2 regions of the Pseudomonas sp. Teo4 genome follow, and region 1 is predicted to be linked to the other one. Evidence: predicted binding sites of a transcription regulator. Region 1 holds the regulator's gene; the other holds the start of a gene.
The links. The regulator sigma-54, encoded in region 1, starts transcription at its own class of promoters, with help from an activator protein. The targets are predictions, from matches to a motif close to ANTGGCATNNANNTTGCTNT.

Region 1 (7,244 bases):
GGAGATTCACCACAGCAAGCATCACCAGACCTATATCAACAACCTCAACGCTGCCATCGAGGGTACCGAGTGGGCCGAGTGGCCGGTGGAAAGGCTGGTGGGTGCGGTCAAGCAGTTGCCTGAGAAGCTGCAAGGCGCGGTCATCAACCAGGGCGGCGGACACGCCAACCACACCCTGTTCTGGACCGTGATGGCGCCACAGGGTGGCGGCCAGCCGCAGGGGCGAGTGGCCCAGGCCATCGACGCTGAACTGGGCGGTTTCGATGCGTTCAAGGACGCCTTCACCAAGGCTGCGCTGACCCGCTTCGGCAGTGGCTGGGCCTGGCTCAGCGTAACGCCGGGCGGCAAGCTGGTGGTGGAAAGCAGCGGCAACCAGGACAGCCCGCTGATGCATGGCAACACACCCATCCTTGGCCTGGATGTCTGGGAGCATGCCTATTACCTCAAGTACCAGAACCGTCGTCCGGAATACATCGGTGCCTTCTACAACGTCGTTGACTGGGCGGAAGTGGAACGTCGTTATCTTGAAGCCTTGAAGTGAGTCGACCCGCCATGCGCTCGGAGGTGATGTCTGTCAGCAGTGTGCGCCTGTTCCGCCTGGCGCTTGGGACCTTGCTGTTGCTGGTCGGCACAGCGTTGCTGGTGGCACGCGGCATCGCCTGGCTAGACCTGGAGCCGCGCATGTTGCGTGCCCTCGAGGGCGGTGCACTGTGTGCGCTGGGCACGGCGCTGGGGGCGGTACCGGTGTTGGTCATTCGCAACATGCCGGTCGCCTTGGCCGACACGCTGCTGGGCTTTGGTGCTGGCGTGATGCTGGCGGCTACCGCGTTTTCCCTGATCATCCCAGGGCTCGATGCTGCCCAGTCCATCGGGTTCAGCCCATGGGGTGCTGGCGGCGTGATCAGCTTTGGCCTGTTGTTCGGCGCGTTGTGTCTATTCCTGGTCGACCTCAAGGTCTCCGGCGCTTCGCCAGAGGCCTTGGTTGGCTCCGAGCATCAGCCGGTGATCGCCGCGCGAATCTGGCTGTTCGTGATCGCCATCATCGCCCACAACATTCCTGAAGGTATGGCCATTGGTGTTTCTGCCGGTGGCGGGATGGCCGATGCCGATAGCCTGGCCATGGGTATCGCCTTGCAGGATGTGCCCGAAGGGTTGGTGATCGCGCTAGTGCTGGCGGGGGCGGGGATGCCTCGATTCAAGGCGTTTCTGATTGGTGCCGCGTCGGGGCTGGTGGAGCCACTGGCGGCAGTGATTTGCGCCTGGCTGGTGAACGTCGCTGAGCTGTTGCTGCCGCTGGGCCTGGCCTGCGCGGCGGGGGCGATGTTGCTGGTGGTGACTCAGGAAATCATCCCTGAGTCGCGCAGTAATGGGCATCATCGGCTGGCGAGTTTGGGGCTGTGCGTGGGGTTCTGTTTGATGATGGTGATGGATACGGCGATGGCCTGATTTTGGTCCAGGGCCAGGCGGTACATTTTTTGCGCCTGTGAGATCGAGCGCCGCCCGTGCGGCGCATCGCGAGCAAGGCTCGCTCCTACGTTTGTTTGCGGCCAATAACACCTGTGACAGACGCGCGCGACCGCCTTGTGCGTACGACTCGATATCAAGCCATGCGCCAAGGCGTTCGCGCGCAAATTCCACAGGCATAATTGGCCCGAAAAAAACGTAGGAGCGAGCCTTGCTCGCGATGCGCCGCGCGGGCGGCGCTCGATTTCGCCACCGCTGAAGGAGTTGTGTCGAGCCCTGAAGGCTTACTCGCCTTCGTCGAAGAAGTTGTTGATCAGCGCTACCAGGGCATCCATGGCATCGCCATCTTGCTCGCCCTCGGTAAGCAGATGGACCTGGGTTCCTTTACCTGCCGCCAGCATCATCACGGCCATGATGCTTTTACCGTCCACCATCTTGTCGGGGGCTCGGCCGACCCTGACCTGGCAGGGGAATCGACCGGCCACGCCGACGAATTTGGCTGCCGCCCGGGCATGCAGGCCCAACTTGTTGATGATGGTAATTTCGCGGGCGGGCATCGTGGTGCGGATCCTGTGGGCTATAGGTCGCGGTGGCGGACCTGGACGTTTTTCAGGGATTGCTGAAGTAGCTGGCCGAGGCGCTCGGTCAGGTACACAGAACGGTGGTGACCGCCAGTGCAACCAATGGCAATGGTGACGTAGGCGCGATTGCTGGCGGCAAAGCGGGGCAACCATTTCAGCAGGTAGCTGGAGATATCGTTGAACATCTCTTCGACATCCGGCTGGGCGGCCAGATAATCGATTACCGGTTGGTCGAGACCGGAGTGTTCACGCAGCTCTGGCTTCCAGTAAGGGTTGGGCAGGCAGCGGACATCGAACACCAGGTCGGCATCGACCGGCATGCCTCGCTTGAAACCGAACGATTCGACCAAAAAGGCTGTGCCAGGTTCAGGCTGGTTCAGCAGGCGCAGCTTGATCGAGTCGCGCAGCTGGTACAGGTTGAGGTTGGTGGTGTCGATCTTGAGGTCGGCCAGGTCGGAAATCGGCCCCAGCAACTCGCTTTCGACACGGATCGCTTCGGCCAGCGAACGGTTGGCGTTGGTCAGCGGATGGCGCCGCCGGGTCTCGGAGAAGCGTTTGAGCAGCGTTTCTTCGTCAGCGTCCAGAAACAGTACATCGCACTGGATGTGCCGGCCGCGGGCTTCTTCGAGCAGTTCGGGAAACCGCGTCAGGTGGCTCGGCAGGTTTCGAGCGTCGATGGAAACGGCAACCTTGGGCTGCTGTAGCTCGGTATTGATCAGCGCATTCTCCGCCAGCTGCGGTAGCAGCCCGGCGGGGAGGTTGTCGATGCAGTAGTAGCCGTTGTCTTCCAGCACATCAAGGGCGGTACTCTTGCCCGAGCCGGACCGGCCGCTGACGATGATCAGGCGCATGTTCAGTGCTCGTTCTGTGCGTCCAGGACAACCTGGAACAGGGCCTCGCTGCTGGCGGCGGAACGCAGGCGATCGCGGACCTCCTTGCGATCGAGCATGCTGGCGATCTGGCGCAGCAGTTCTAGGTGGGCATCAGTGGCGGCTTCGGGGACCAGCAGGACGAACAGCAGGTCGACCGGGGCGCCATCGATGGCGTCGTAATCGATAGGGGCATCCAGGTGCAGCAGTGCGCTAACCGGTGCAGTGCAACCTTCAAGTCGGCAGTGAGGGATGGCAATACCGTTGCCGAAACCGGTCGAGCCGAGTTTTTCACGGCCGATCAGTTTTTCGAAGACGTCTTGCATCTCCAGCTCTGGCACTTGTTCGGCAATGAGGTTGGCGACCTTTTCCAGGGCGCGCTTTTTACTGCCTCCCGGCACGTTCACCAGGGAACGGCCGGGGGTCAGGATGGTTTCAAGTCGGATCATGGATGAGGGGGATCAGCGTGCGGCTGCACCTTGCAGCAGGCTTTGCTGTTTTTCCTTGTGTTTTTTCAGTTGGCGGTCGAGCTTGTCGGCCATGGCGTCGATCGCTGCATACATGTCTTCGTGTTCCGCGTTTGCTACCACTTCGCCACCGGGAATCTGCAGGGTCGCTTCGACCTTCTGTTGCAGTTTCTCGACTTTCAGGATGACCTGCACGTTGGTGATCTTGTCGAAGTGACCCTCCACGCGCTTAAGCTTTTGCTCTACGTAGTCGCGCAGAGGGGAGGTGACTTCTACATGGTGTCCACTGATGTTGACTTGCATACAGCTTCTCCTTTGTTGCCCGTGCATAAAGAGGCAGGTATTGCACCTGCCCCGCAAACGCTTTGGCACATTCAGGGGCTACATCAGTCGCTTGCGCTCGCTCGACGGCGCGATGCCGAGGGACTCGCGGTACTTGGCGACGGTGCGACGGGCTACCTGAATGCCTTGTGCCTCCAGTAAACCAGCGATCTTGCTGTCACTCAATGGCTTTTTCTGATTTTCCGCCGCAACCAGTTTCTTGATGATCGCGCGGATCGCCGTAGACGAGCATTCTCCGCCTTCGGAGGTGCTGACGTGGCTGGAGAAAAAGTATTTCAGTTCGTAGATGCCACGGGGTGTGTGCATGTATTTCTGGGTGGTGACCCGGGAAATCGTCGACTCGTGCATGCCTACCGCTTCGGCGATGTCGTGCAGCACCAACGGCTTCATCGCTTCGTCACCGTGGTCGAGGAAGCCGCGTTGGTGCTCGACGATCTGGGTGGCGACCTTCATCAGGGTTTCGTTGCGGCTTTGCAGGCTCTTGATGAACCAGCGAGCCTCCTGCAGCTGATTGCGCATGAAGGTGTTGTCGGCGCTGGTGTCGGCGCGGCGGACAAACCCGGCGTACTGTGGATTGACCCGCAGGCGTGGGATCGCCTCCTGGTTCAGCTCGACCAGCCAGCGGTCGCTGTCCTTGCGCACGATCACGTCGGGCACCACGTATTCCGGTTCGCTGGATTCGATCTGCGAGCCTGGGCGCGGGTTGAGGCTCTGCACCAGTTCGATGACCTGGCGCAGCTCGTCTTCCTTGAGCTTCATGCGGCGCATCAACTGGCTGTAGTCGCGGCTGCCGAGCAGGTCGATGAAGTCGACCACCAAGCGTTTGGCTTCGGTCATCCACGGTGTGCTGGCGGGCAGTTGGCGCAGTTGCAGCAGCAAGCACTCGCCAAGATTGCGTGCGCCGACCCCGGCGGGCTCGAACTGCTGGATGCGATGCAGGACGGCTTCGACCTCGTCGAGTTCGATGTCCAGCTCTGGGTCGAAGCCCTCGCAGATTTCTTCGAGGGTGTCTTCCAGGTAGCCCTGGTCGTTGATGCTGTCGATCAGGGTGACGGCGATCAGGCGGTCGGTGTCCGACATCGGTGCCAGGTTCAGTTGCCACAGCAGGTGGCTCTGCAGGCTCTCGCCTGCGGATGTGCGGGTGGTGAAGTCCCACTCGTCATCATCGTTGCTGGGCAGGCTGCTGGCGCTGGTCTGGTAGATGTCTTCCCAGGCCGTGTCGACTGGAAGCTCGTTGGGAATGCGCTCGTTCCACTCACCGTCCTCCAGGTTCTCGGCACTGGGCGTGCTTTCCTGGAAACTGTTGTCCTGAACTTCGGCGGCCGGCTTGTTCTCGGCGTTGTCCGCCATCGGGTCGCTGTTGTCGAAGTCGTCGCCGTCTTCCTGACGTTCGAGCATCGGATTGGACTCCAGCGCTTCCTGGATTTCCTGTTGGAGGTCCAGGGTAGAAAGCTGGAGCAGGCGGATGGCCTGTTGCAACTGCGGTGTCATCGTCAGTTGCTGGCCCATTTTTAGGACGAGCGATGGTTTCATGGCAGGGGCTAAATACCTTGTTCGCCGGCGCGCATGCGCCATCCACTACACGAGGGCGCCGGGGCGCCAAATCAAGCAAGTTTTATGCCTTAAATTGTAGCGTTTGCCTAGAGCGCTGTAACAACTTAAGCCTCGTTGAGGCGCTATTGCCAGTGCTCCAGGCGCGCCGAGGTCAGAGCCGGAACTCGTGACCCAGGTAAACCTCTTTGACCAGATCGTTGGCCAGGATGGTCTCGGCATCGCCCTCGGCGATCAGTTGACCATCATTGACGATGTAAGCGGTTTCGCAGATATCCAGGGTCTCGCGGACGTTGTGGTCGGTGATCAGAACACCGATGCCCTTGGCCTTGAGGTGGTGGATGATCTGCTTGATGTCGCCCACGGAAATCGGGTCGACACCGGCGAACGGCTCGTCCAGCAGGATGAACTTCGGTGCGGTTGCCAGTGCCCGGGCGATCTCGACGCGGCGTCGCTCACCACCGGACAGGCTCATGCCGAGGTTGTCGCGGATGTGGCTGATGTGGAACTCCTGCAGCAGGCTTTCCAGCTCCTTGCGGCGGCCATCGCGGTCGAGGTCCTTGCGGGTCTCGAGAATCGCCATGATGTTGTCGGCCACCGACAGCTTGCGGAAGATCGAGGCTTCCTGGGGCAGGTAGCCGATACCGGCACGGGCGCGACCGTGCATCGGTTGGTGGCTGACATCGAGGTTGTCGATGCGCACGCGGCCCTGATCGGCCTGGACCAGGCCTACGATCATGTAGAAGCAGGTGGTCTTGCCGGCGCCGTTGGGGCCGAGCAGGCCGACGATCTGGCCGCTGTCGATCGACAGGCTGACGTCGCGCACGACTTGCCGACCCTTGTAGCTCTTGGCCAGATGCTGGGCTTTGAGGGTTGCCATTTACTCGGCCTTCTTCTTCGGCTGGATCACCATGTCGATACGCTGACGCGGTGCAGTCACGTTGCCACCACGGCCCGCGGTCGCAACCTGGGTCTTGGTGTTGTAGACGATCTTCTCGCCTTCGGTGGTGTTGCCTTCGTTCTCGACCTTGGCGCGGTCGGTGAGGATCACCATGTCCTTCTGCGCCTGGTACTGGATGGTCACGGCCCAGCCTTTCATTTTATCGGGCTTGGCGGCGCTCTGCTGCTGCTCGAAGTAGGCCAGGTTGCCCACCGAGGTCACCACGTCGATGTCGCCTGACTGGGCGCGAGTGATGGTCACGGTGTTGCCTTTGATCATCATCGAACCTTGGGTGATGATCACATCGCCGGTGTAGGTGGCCACACCTTGCTTGTCGTCCAGGTGAGCATTGTCGGCCTGGATGCGGATCGGCTGGTCACGGTCGTTCGGCAGGGCGAAGGCGCTCGCGCTTCCCAGTGCTGCGCTCAGGCTGAGCAAAAGGGGGAGGGTTTTAACGAGCCTCATACTGTCCTCTTACGTTAGAGAGCAAGTCCATCTTGCCTTCTTTCAAATACGCTTTCATTCCTTTGCCCGTAGTCGTGCCACCGGCGCCGTCGATTCTAACGGCTTGCTCGGTCTGCGCATATTGCTTCTGCGGGAACACGGTCATGCGTGAGCTGGTGATGATCATTTCGCGCTGCTTTTCGTCGGTACGGGCAACGCGAACCTGGTCGATCAGTTCGACCTCGGAGCCGTCCGGGTTGACCTCGGCGCGCTCGCTTTGCACATGCCAGGGGTACTCGGTGCCGCGGTACATGTGCAGGTCGGGTTTGGTCAGCAGGGTAACTTCACTGGCGGTGAGGTGCTCCACCTTGTCGGCGGTCATCTCATACTGCAGCTTGCCATCGGGCAGAAACTGCACGCTATGGGCATTGATCGCATAGTAGTCGATCGCGCTCTCGTCCACCTGAGCCGCCGGCTTGTCGAGGAAGCTCTCCGGGCTGACGTTCCAGTAGCCGATTGCCACCAGCAGGGCGGCAATGACCGCGAGCAGCGCAATATTGCGGGCTTTCTTGCTGAACATGGGCGG
Region 2 (7,244 bases), on a different contig from region 1:
ACGCTGCCACCGAAGCTGATCGGGTAGATCACCTCGGCCCGCTCGAACTCCCAGGGGTTGCCGAAATCCAGCCAGTTCTCGGTCTGCTCCTGCTGCCAGCCATCGACCACCGCTTGGCGGAACAGGCCGTGCTCGTAGCGAATGCCGTAGCCATGGGCGGCAATGCCCAGGGTCGACATGCTCTCCATGAAGCACGCTGCCAGCCGGCCCAGGCCACCATTGCCCAGCGCCGCATCGGGCTCCAGCAGGCGAATACGCTCCAGGTCCACGTCCAACCCTTCCAGGGCATCACGGGCAATATCCAGCAGGCCCAGGTTGCTCAGGCTGTCATACAGCAGCCGACCAATGAGGAACTCCAGAGAGAGGTAATAAACCCGCTTCTGACTGCGCCGATAAGCCCGGCGGGTGTGATCCATCCAGTGGTCGACCATATGATCGCGGGCAGCCAGGGCAATGGCTTCGAACCAGTCATGGTCGAAGGCGTGCTCTGGGTCCTTGCCGACCGCATAGGTCAGTTTGGCCAGTACAGCGGCGCGAAACTCGGCCACCTCGGCGTCACGTGCTTTGGGTTCCTGAGACATGCGGCATCCTCGGGCAAGTTGACGAAAGCGGAGGGAGAGTGTTGAGACTAGACCCTTCGACAAGGAGTGACAGTAGCCGTTCGCAGTTTTCATGCCCGCTTTACGATTCCGGCAAAAGGTTGTTCACAATTTGAACAACTCCGGTATGATCGCGCGCCCCAAGACCGTGATTCACCTCTTATATAACGATGAAAACGACCCTGATTGCCGCGGCCGAAGTAGACCGCCTGGAAACCTGGCAGCGCTATGCCAGCCACATGTGCGGGGGCTGCCATTCGACCTGCTGCACCCTGCCGGTTGAAGTGAAGATCAAAGACCTGATCCGCATCGGCGTGGTAGACGAGTTCGAGAAGGACGAACCGCCGAAGAACATCGCCAAACGCCTGCAGAAAGACGGCATCATCGAGCGCTTCAACCAGAAGTCGGGGATCTTCACCCTGACCCGGATGAGCAACGACGATTGCCTCTATCTGGATCGTAAGAGCCGGCTGTGCACCATTTATGACAAGCGCCCGGATACCTGCCGCAACCATCCGAAGGTGGGGCCGCGTCCGGGGTATTGTGCTTATAAGCCGAAGGTGGTTGGGCGTTGAGTCTAATGTGGCTGTCGCCAGATTGGGTTGGGGCCGCTAGGCGCTAGCCTTGATTGTGATGGTGTGGCGCAGATCGAGCGCCGCCCCCGCGGCGCATCGCGAGCAAGGCTCGCTCCTACGTCTGTTTCGGGCCAGTCACGCCTACGACAGAGGTGCGCGACCGCCTTGTTTGCTCGACTCGAGACCAAGCCATGCGCCAAAAGCGGTCGCGCGCGGATCTCACAGGAATAATTGGCCAGAAACAGACGTAGGAGCGAGCCTTGCTCGCGATGCGCCGCGCGGGCGGCGCTCGATTTCATAGGCGCCGAAAATCTCGCGGCAAGCCTTGTAAAACAAAAACGCCCCCGGCCTTTCGACCGGGGGCGTTTTCGTTTCAGCTCAAGCTAGACGATCAAGCCTTGGCTTTCTTGGCAGCGCGGGTACGCTCGCCTTCGTCCAGGATCTTCTTGCGCAGACGGATCGACTTCGGAGTGACTTCGCACAGCTCGTCGTCCTGGATGAACTCCAGGGCCTGCTCGAGGGTGTGACGAACTGGCGGAACCAGAGCGATGACTTCGTCTTTGCCCGAAGCACGCATGTTGTCGAGCTTCTTGCCTTTGGTCGGGTTAACGCCCAGGTCGTTGTCACGGCTGTTCAGACCGATGATCTGACCGTTGTAGATGTCCTGGCCGTGCTCGATGAACAGCTTGCCGCGAGCCTGCAGGGTTTCCAGCGAGTAGGTCAGCGCCTTGCCGGTCTCGATCGAAACCAGAACACCGTTCAGACGGCCGGACATGCTGCCAGCTTTCATGGTGTCGTAGCGATCGAAGATCGAGGTCAGGATGCCTGCACCGTTGGTCAGGGTCAGGAACTGGTTACGGAAACCGATCAGACCGCGAGCAGGTACGTTGTACTCCAGACGTACACGGCCTTTGCCATCCGGCGCCATGTTGGTCAGGTCGCCCTTACGCAGGCCCATTTCTTCCATGACCTTGCCCTGGGATTCTTCAGGGATGTCGATGGTGACGTTTTCGAACGGTTCCTGCTTCACGCCGTTGACTTCACGGATGATCACTTCAGGACGGCCTACAGCCATCTCGAAGCCTTCGCGACGCATGGTTTCGATCAGAACCGACAGGTGCAGCTCACCACGGCCGGAAACCTTGAACTTGTCAGCCGAGTCGCCTTCTTCAACGCGCAGTGCAACGTTGTACAGCAGCTCTTTGTCCAGACGCTCTTTGATGTTACGGCTGGTGACGAACTTGCCTTCCTTACCGCAGAACGGCGAGTCGTTGACCTGGAAGGTCATCGAAACGGTCGGCTCGTCAACGGTCAGCGGCTTCATCGCTTCGACGTTGTTCATGTCGCACAGGGTGTCGGAGATGAACAGCTCATCGAAACCGCTGATGCAGACGATGTCGCCAGCCTGAGCTTCTTCGACGTCAACACGGTGCAGGCCGTGGTGACCCATCAGCTTCAGGATACGGCCGTTACGCTTCTTGCCGTCGACATCGATGGCAACAACCGGAGTGTTCGGCTTGACGCGACCACGTGCGATACGGCCAACGCCGATAACGCCCAGGAAGCTGTTGTAGTCCAGAGCGGAGATTTGCATCTGGAACGGGCCATCGACGTCAACGTTCGGCGCTGGAACGTTGTCGACGATCGACTGGTACAGCGGGGTCATGTCTTCAGCCATATCGGTGTGGTCCAGACCGGCGATGCCGTTCAGGGCCGAGGCGTAGACAACCTGGAAGTCCAGCTGGTCGTCGGTAGCACCGAGGTTGTCGAACAGGTCGAAGATCTGGTCCAGAACCCAGTCAGGACGTGCGCCCGGACGGTCGACCTTGTTGATCACGACGATCGGCTTCAGGCCAGCTTCGAAGGCCTTCTTGGTCACGAAGCGGGTTTGTGGCATCGGGCCGTCTTGGGCGTCGACCAGCAGCAGCACGGAGTCGACCATCGACATTACGCGCTCAACCTCGCCACCGAAGTCGGCGTGGCCGGGGGTGTCGACGATGTTGATGTGGTAGCCGTTCCAGTTGATGGCGGTGTTTTTCGCCAGAATGGTAATACCGCGCTCTTTTTCCTGGTCGTTGGAGTCCATGACGCGCTCGTCGTTGAGCTCGTTACGCTCCAGGGTGCCGGACTGGCGCAGGAGTTTGTCGACCAGGGTGGTTTTACCATGGTCAACGTGGGCGATGATGGCGATGTTACGCAGATTTTCGATCACAACTGTATCTCGATCAGAGGATTCGGTTGCCGCCCAGTCTAGGCGGCCAATATGAAGTTAAAAGGCTCAGCGGGCCCGGCGGTCGGGAGGGCGATGGCGGATGCTGCCGCCATACAGCCCTGGCGTCTTATGTCGGACGATAAACACGCACATTGGCATGTCCCTCACTGAGCAGGTGGTGTGCGTGCAGACGGCTCATCACACCCTTGTCGCAATACAGCAGGTACTGGCGGTTGGCATCCAGGTTCTTGAACTTGCTGTTGATCGCGTAGAACGGCAGCGTCTGGACTTCGACGCCTTCGATGACCAGGGGTTGGTCTTCCTGGGCATCGGGGTGACGAATGTCGATGACAATCTGGCCCGGCAACGCCTCGGCCACTTCCTCGATTTCGACGTCTTTGCCCAGCTCGTCGATCACATGGTCGATGGAGATGAACTTGGCGCGCTCCAGAGCGCGCTCAAGCACGGCCATGTCGAACTGCTTCTCTTCATGCTCCATGCGGTGACGCTTGGCATGAGTGGTCGGGTTCACCGAAATCACACCACAGTACTCTGGCATGTGTTTGGCGAACTCGGCAGTGCCGATCTGATAGGCGGTGTCGATGATGTCCTGCTTGTGGCTGGCCAGCAGCGGGCGCAGCACCAGCTTGTCGGTGGCCGAGTCGATGATCGACAGGTTTGGCAGGGTCTGGCTGGACACCTGGGAAATCGCCTCGCCGGTGACCAGCGCATCGATTTCCAGACGTTCGGCCATGCGCGCCGCGCCGCGCAGCATCATGCGCTTGAGGGTCACGCCCATGTAGCTGTTGTCGACCTTGTTGAGGATCTCGCCGACCACTTCCTCGAACGGTACGCTGATGAACAGCACGCGCTGGCTGCTGCCGAACTTCTTCCACAGGTAGTGGGCAACTTCCATCACGCCCAGTTCGTGGGCACGGCCACCGAGGTTGAAGAAGCAGAAGTGGGTCATCAGGCCGCGGCGCATCATCTGATAGGCCGCCACGGTGGAGTCGAAGCCACCGGACATCAGCACCAGGGTCTGTTCCAAAGCGCCGAGCGGGTAGCCGCCAATGCCGTTGTGCTGGTTGTGGATGACATACAGGCGCTGATCGCGGATTTCGATGCGCACCAGCACTTCCGGGGTCTTCAGGTCGATACCGGTGGCGCCACACTGCTGACGCAGCTGGCTGCCGACGTAGCGGTCGACGTCCATGGAAGTGAAGTCGTGGTGGCCACCACGCTTGCAGCGCACGGCGAAGCGCTTGCCGGCCAGCAGATGGCCGAAGTGGTGCTTGCACTTGGCGACGATATCGTCGAAGTCACCCAGCGGGTACTCCTCGACCTGCAGGAAGTGGGTGATACCCGGCGTGCAGGTGAGGCGCTCGATCATCTCGCGCTGGACCTTCTCGTCCTCGACGCGGGTGACCACTTCGAGATTGTCCCAGACACCATCGACCGCGAGCTCAGGATCGAGGTCCTTGAGCACGACACGGATGTTCTTGCCGAGCTGGCGGATGAAGCGCTTGCGCACCGGCCGGCTCTTGATGGTGATCTCTGGGAAGACTTTGACGATAAGTTTCATTGGGTTAACAGCGCGCGCAGGGCCTGCCGAAAATGAGGGGCGCGAATTATAGCGGAAATTGCTCAGGATTTGACCAACTTTTGTACAGAAGGTTGGAATTAGCTTGGCTGCACCGGCCTCATCGCCGGCAAGCCGGCTCCTACAGGGATATCGAGGGCACCACAGCTGTGGGAGCCAGCTTGCCGGCGATGAGGCCCCCAAAGGATGCACGCCCGTCCAAACATGCACACTATTGGTGCGCACAAGACGAAACTCGCATCTTAAGGGTGCATTTTTCTTCCGCGAACCGCCGCCAGATGCCCCTAAACGCCCCCTTTTATCCCGCTCTCGCCATTTTTGGGCACTGGCATGCAATTTGCTCTCTTGTGAGGCAGGTAAGCTTGGCCGACTATGCGCGCCCGGCGACACCCTTTTTCCAGGGCAGCGGCTAAGCGCCCTAGACCATCCGGAGGACAACATGTCGAAGTCGGTTCAACTCATCAAAGATCATGACGTCAAGTGGATTGATCTGCGTTTCACGGACACCAAAGGCAAACAGCACCACGTCACCATGCCCGCTCGCGACGCGCTGGATGACGACTTCTTCGAAGCTGGCAAAATGTTCGACGGCTCGTCGATCGAAGGCTGGAAAGGCATCGAAGCTTCCGACATGATCCTGCTGCCGGACGACTCCTCCGCCGTCCTGGACCCGTTCACCGAAGAGCCGACCCTGATCCTGGTCTGCGACGTGATCGAACCGTCCACCATGCAAGGCTACGACCGCGACCCACGCGCAATCGCCAAGCGTGCTGAAGAGTTCCTGAAATCCACCGGTATCGGTGACACCGTTCTGGTAGGCCCGGAGCCTGAGTTCTTCATCTTCGACCAAGTGAAGTTCAAGTCCGACATCTCGGGCTCGATGTTCAAGATCTACTCCGAGCAAGGCTCCTGGATGACCGATCAGGACGTCGAAGGCGGCAACAAGGGCCACCGTCCTGCTGTCAAAGGCGGCTACTTCCCGGTTCCACCATGCGACCACGACCACGAAATCCGTACTGCCATGTGCAACGCCATGGAAGAAATGGGCCTGGTCGTCGAAGTTCACCACCACGAAGTGGCCACCGCTGGCCAGAACGAAATCGGTGTGCGCTTCAACACCCTGGTAACCAAGGCTGACGAAGTTCAGACCCTGAAGTACTGCGTGCACAACGTTGCCGATGCTTACGGCAAGACCGCTACCTTCATGCCGAAGCCACTGTACGGCGACAACGGCTCGGGCATGCACGTTCACATGTCGATCTCCAAAGACGGCAAGAACACCTTCTCCGGTGAAGGCTATGCCGGCCTGTCCGACACCGCCCTGTACTTCATCGGCGGTATCATCAAGCACGGTAAGGCCCTGAACGGCTTCACCAACCCGGCTACCAACTCCTACAAGCGTCTGGTTCCAGGCTTCGAAGCTCCGGTCATGCTGGCCTACTCGGCCCGTAACCGTTCGGCCTCGATCCGTATTCCTTACGTTTCCAGCCCGAAAGCCCGCCGTATCGAAGCGCGCTTCCCGGACCCGGCTGCCAACCCGTACCTGTGCTTCGCCGCACTGCTGATGGCCGGCCTGGACGGTATCCAGAACAAGATCCACCCAGGCGATGCCGCCGACAAGAACCTGTACGACCTGCCGCCTGAAGAGGCCAAGGAAATCCCGCAGGTTTGCGGCAGCCTGAAAGAGGCCCTGGAAGAGCTGGACAAAGGCCGTGCGTTCCTGACCAAGGGCGGCGTGTTCTCCGACGACTTCATCGATGCCTACATCGAGCTGAAGTCGGAAGAAGAGATCAAGGTCCGTACCTTCGTTCACCCGCTGGAATACGACCTGTACTACAGCGTCTGATTTAGTCGGCGCGTTGCGCTGATAAAATCACCAGAAACGGCCTTCATACGAAGGCCGTTTCTGTTTGCGGACAGAATTATCAGGCGCTTCCTACAAGCGAAGACCCGCAGGCTGGCCACACTCAGGTCTCCATTTACCAGGAGATCGCCATGCGCCTTGCACCTACCATCACATGCCTCACCTTCGTCATTGTCGGCTGCAGCGCAACTTCGCCCCCACAACCCGATTTCCACCCGCTACTCGCGACCATCGAACAACGCCTGGACCTGGCGGTTTCGGTCGCCGTGCACAAATGGGATCACAAGCTGCCGGTCGAAGCCCCCGAGCGTGAACGGCAAGTGTTGTCTGAAGTCCGCAAGCACGCACCCGACTACGCCCTCACCCCGGACCGAGCCGCCGCGTTCTTCAGCGA

Region 2: the regulator sigma-54 is predicted to act here: its motif matches at 5,311-5,330, upstream of glnA (glutamate--ammonia ligase).

What each region holds. Positions count from the first base shown of each region.
Region 1 is NZ_JAXCIL010000005.1:47,327-54,570, reverse strand. Features, by position in the region: gene PspTeo4_RS29115 (superoxide dismutase) at 1-541, shown strand, start outside; gene PspTeo4_RS29110 (ZIP family metal transporter) at 553-1,446, shown strand; gene PspTeo4_RS29105 (HPr family phosphocarrier protein) at 1,749-2,021, opposite strand; gene rapZ (RNase adapter RapZ) at 2,042-2,896, opposite strand; gene ptsN (PTS IIA-like nitrogen regulatory protein PtsN) at 2,899-3,363, opposite strand; gene hpf (ribosome hibernation-promoting factor, HPF/YfiA family) at 3,376-3,684, opposite strand; gene PspTeo4_RS29085 (RNA polymerase factor sigma-54) at 3,763-5,256, opposite strand; gene lptB (LPS export ABC transporter ATP-binding protein) at 5,429-6,154, opposite strand; gene lptA (lipopolysaccharide transport periplasmic protein LptA) at 6,155-6,679, opposite strand; gene lptC (LPS export ABC transporter periplasmic protein LptC) at 6,666-7,238, opposite strand.
Region 2 is NZ_JAXCIL010000002.1:630,577-637,820, forward strand. Features, by position in the region: gene PspTeo4_RS19200 (glycogen/starch/alpha-glucan phosphorylase) at 1-581, opposite strand, end outside; gene PspTeo4_RS19205 (YkgJ family cysteine cluster protein) at 770-1,174, shown strand; gene typA (translational GTPase TypA) at 1,566-3,386, opposite strand; gene thiI (tRNA uracil 4-sulfurtransferase ThiI) at 3,514-4,968, opposite strand; gene glnA (glutamate--ammonia ligase) at 5,426-6,832, shown strand; gene PspTeo4_RS19225 (chorismate mutase) at 6,982-7,244, shown strand, end outside.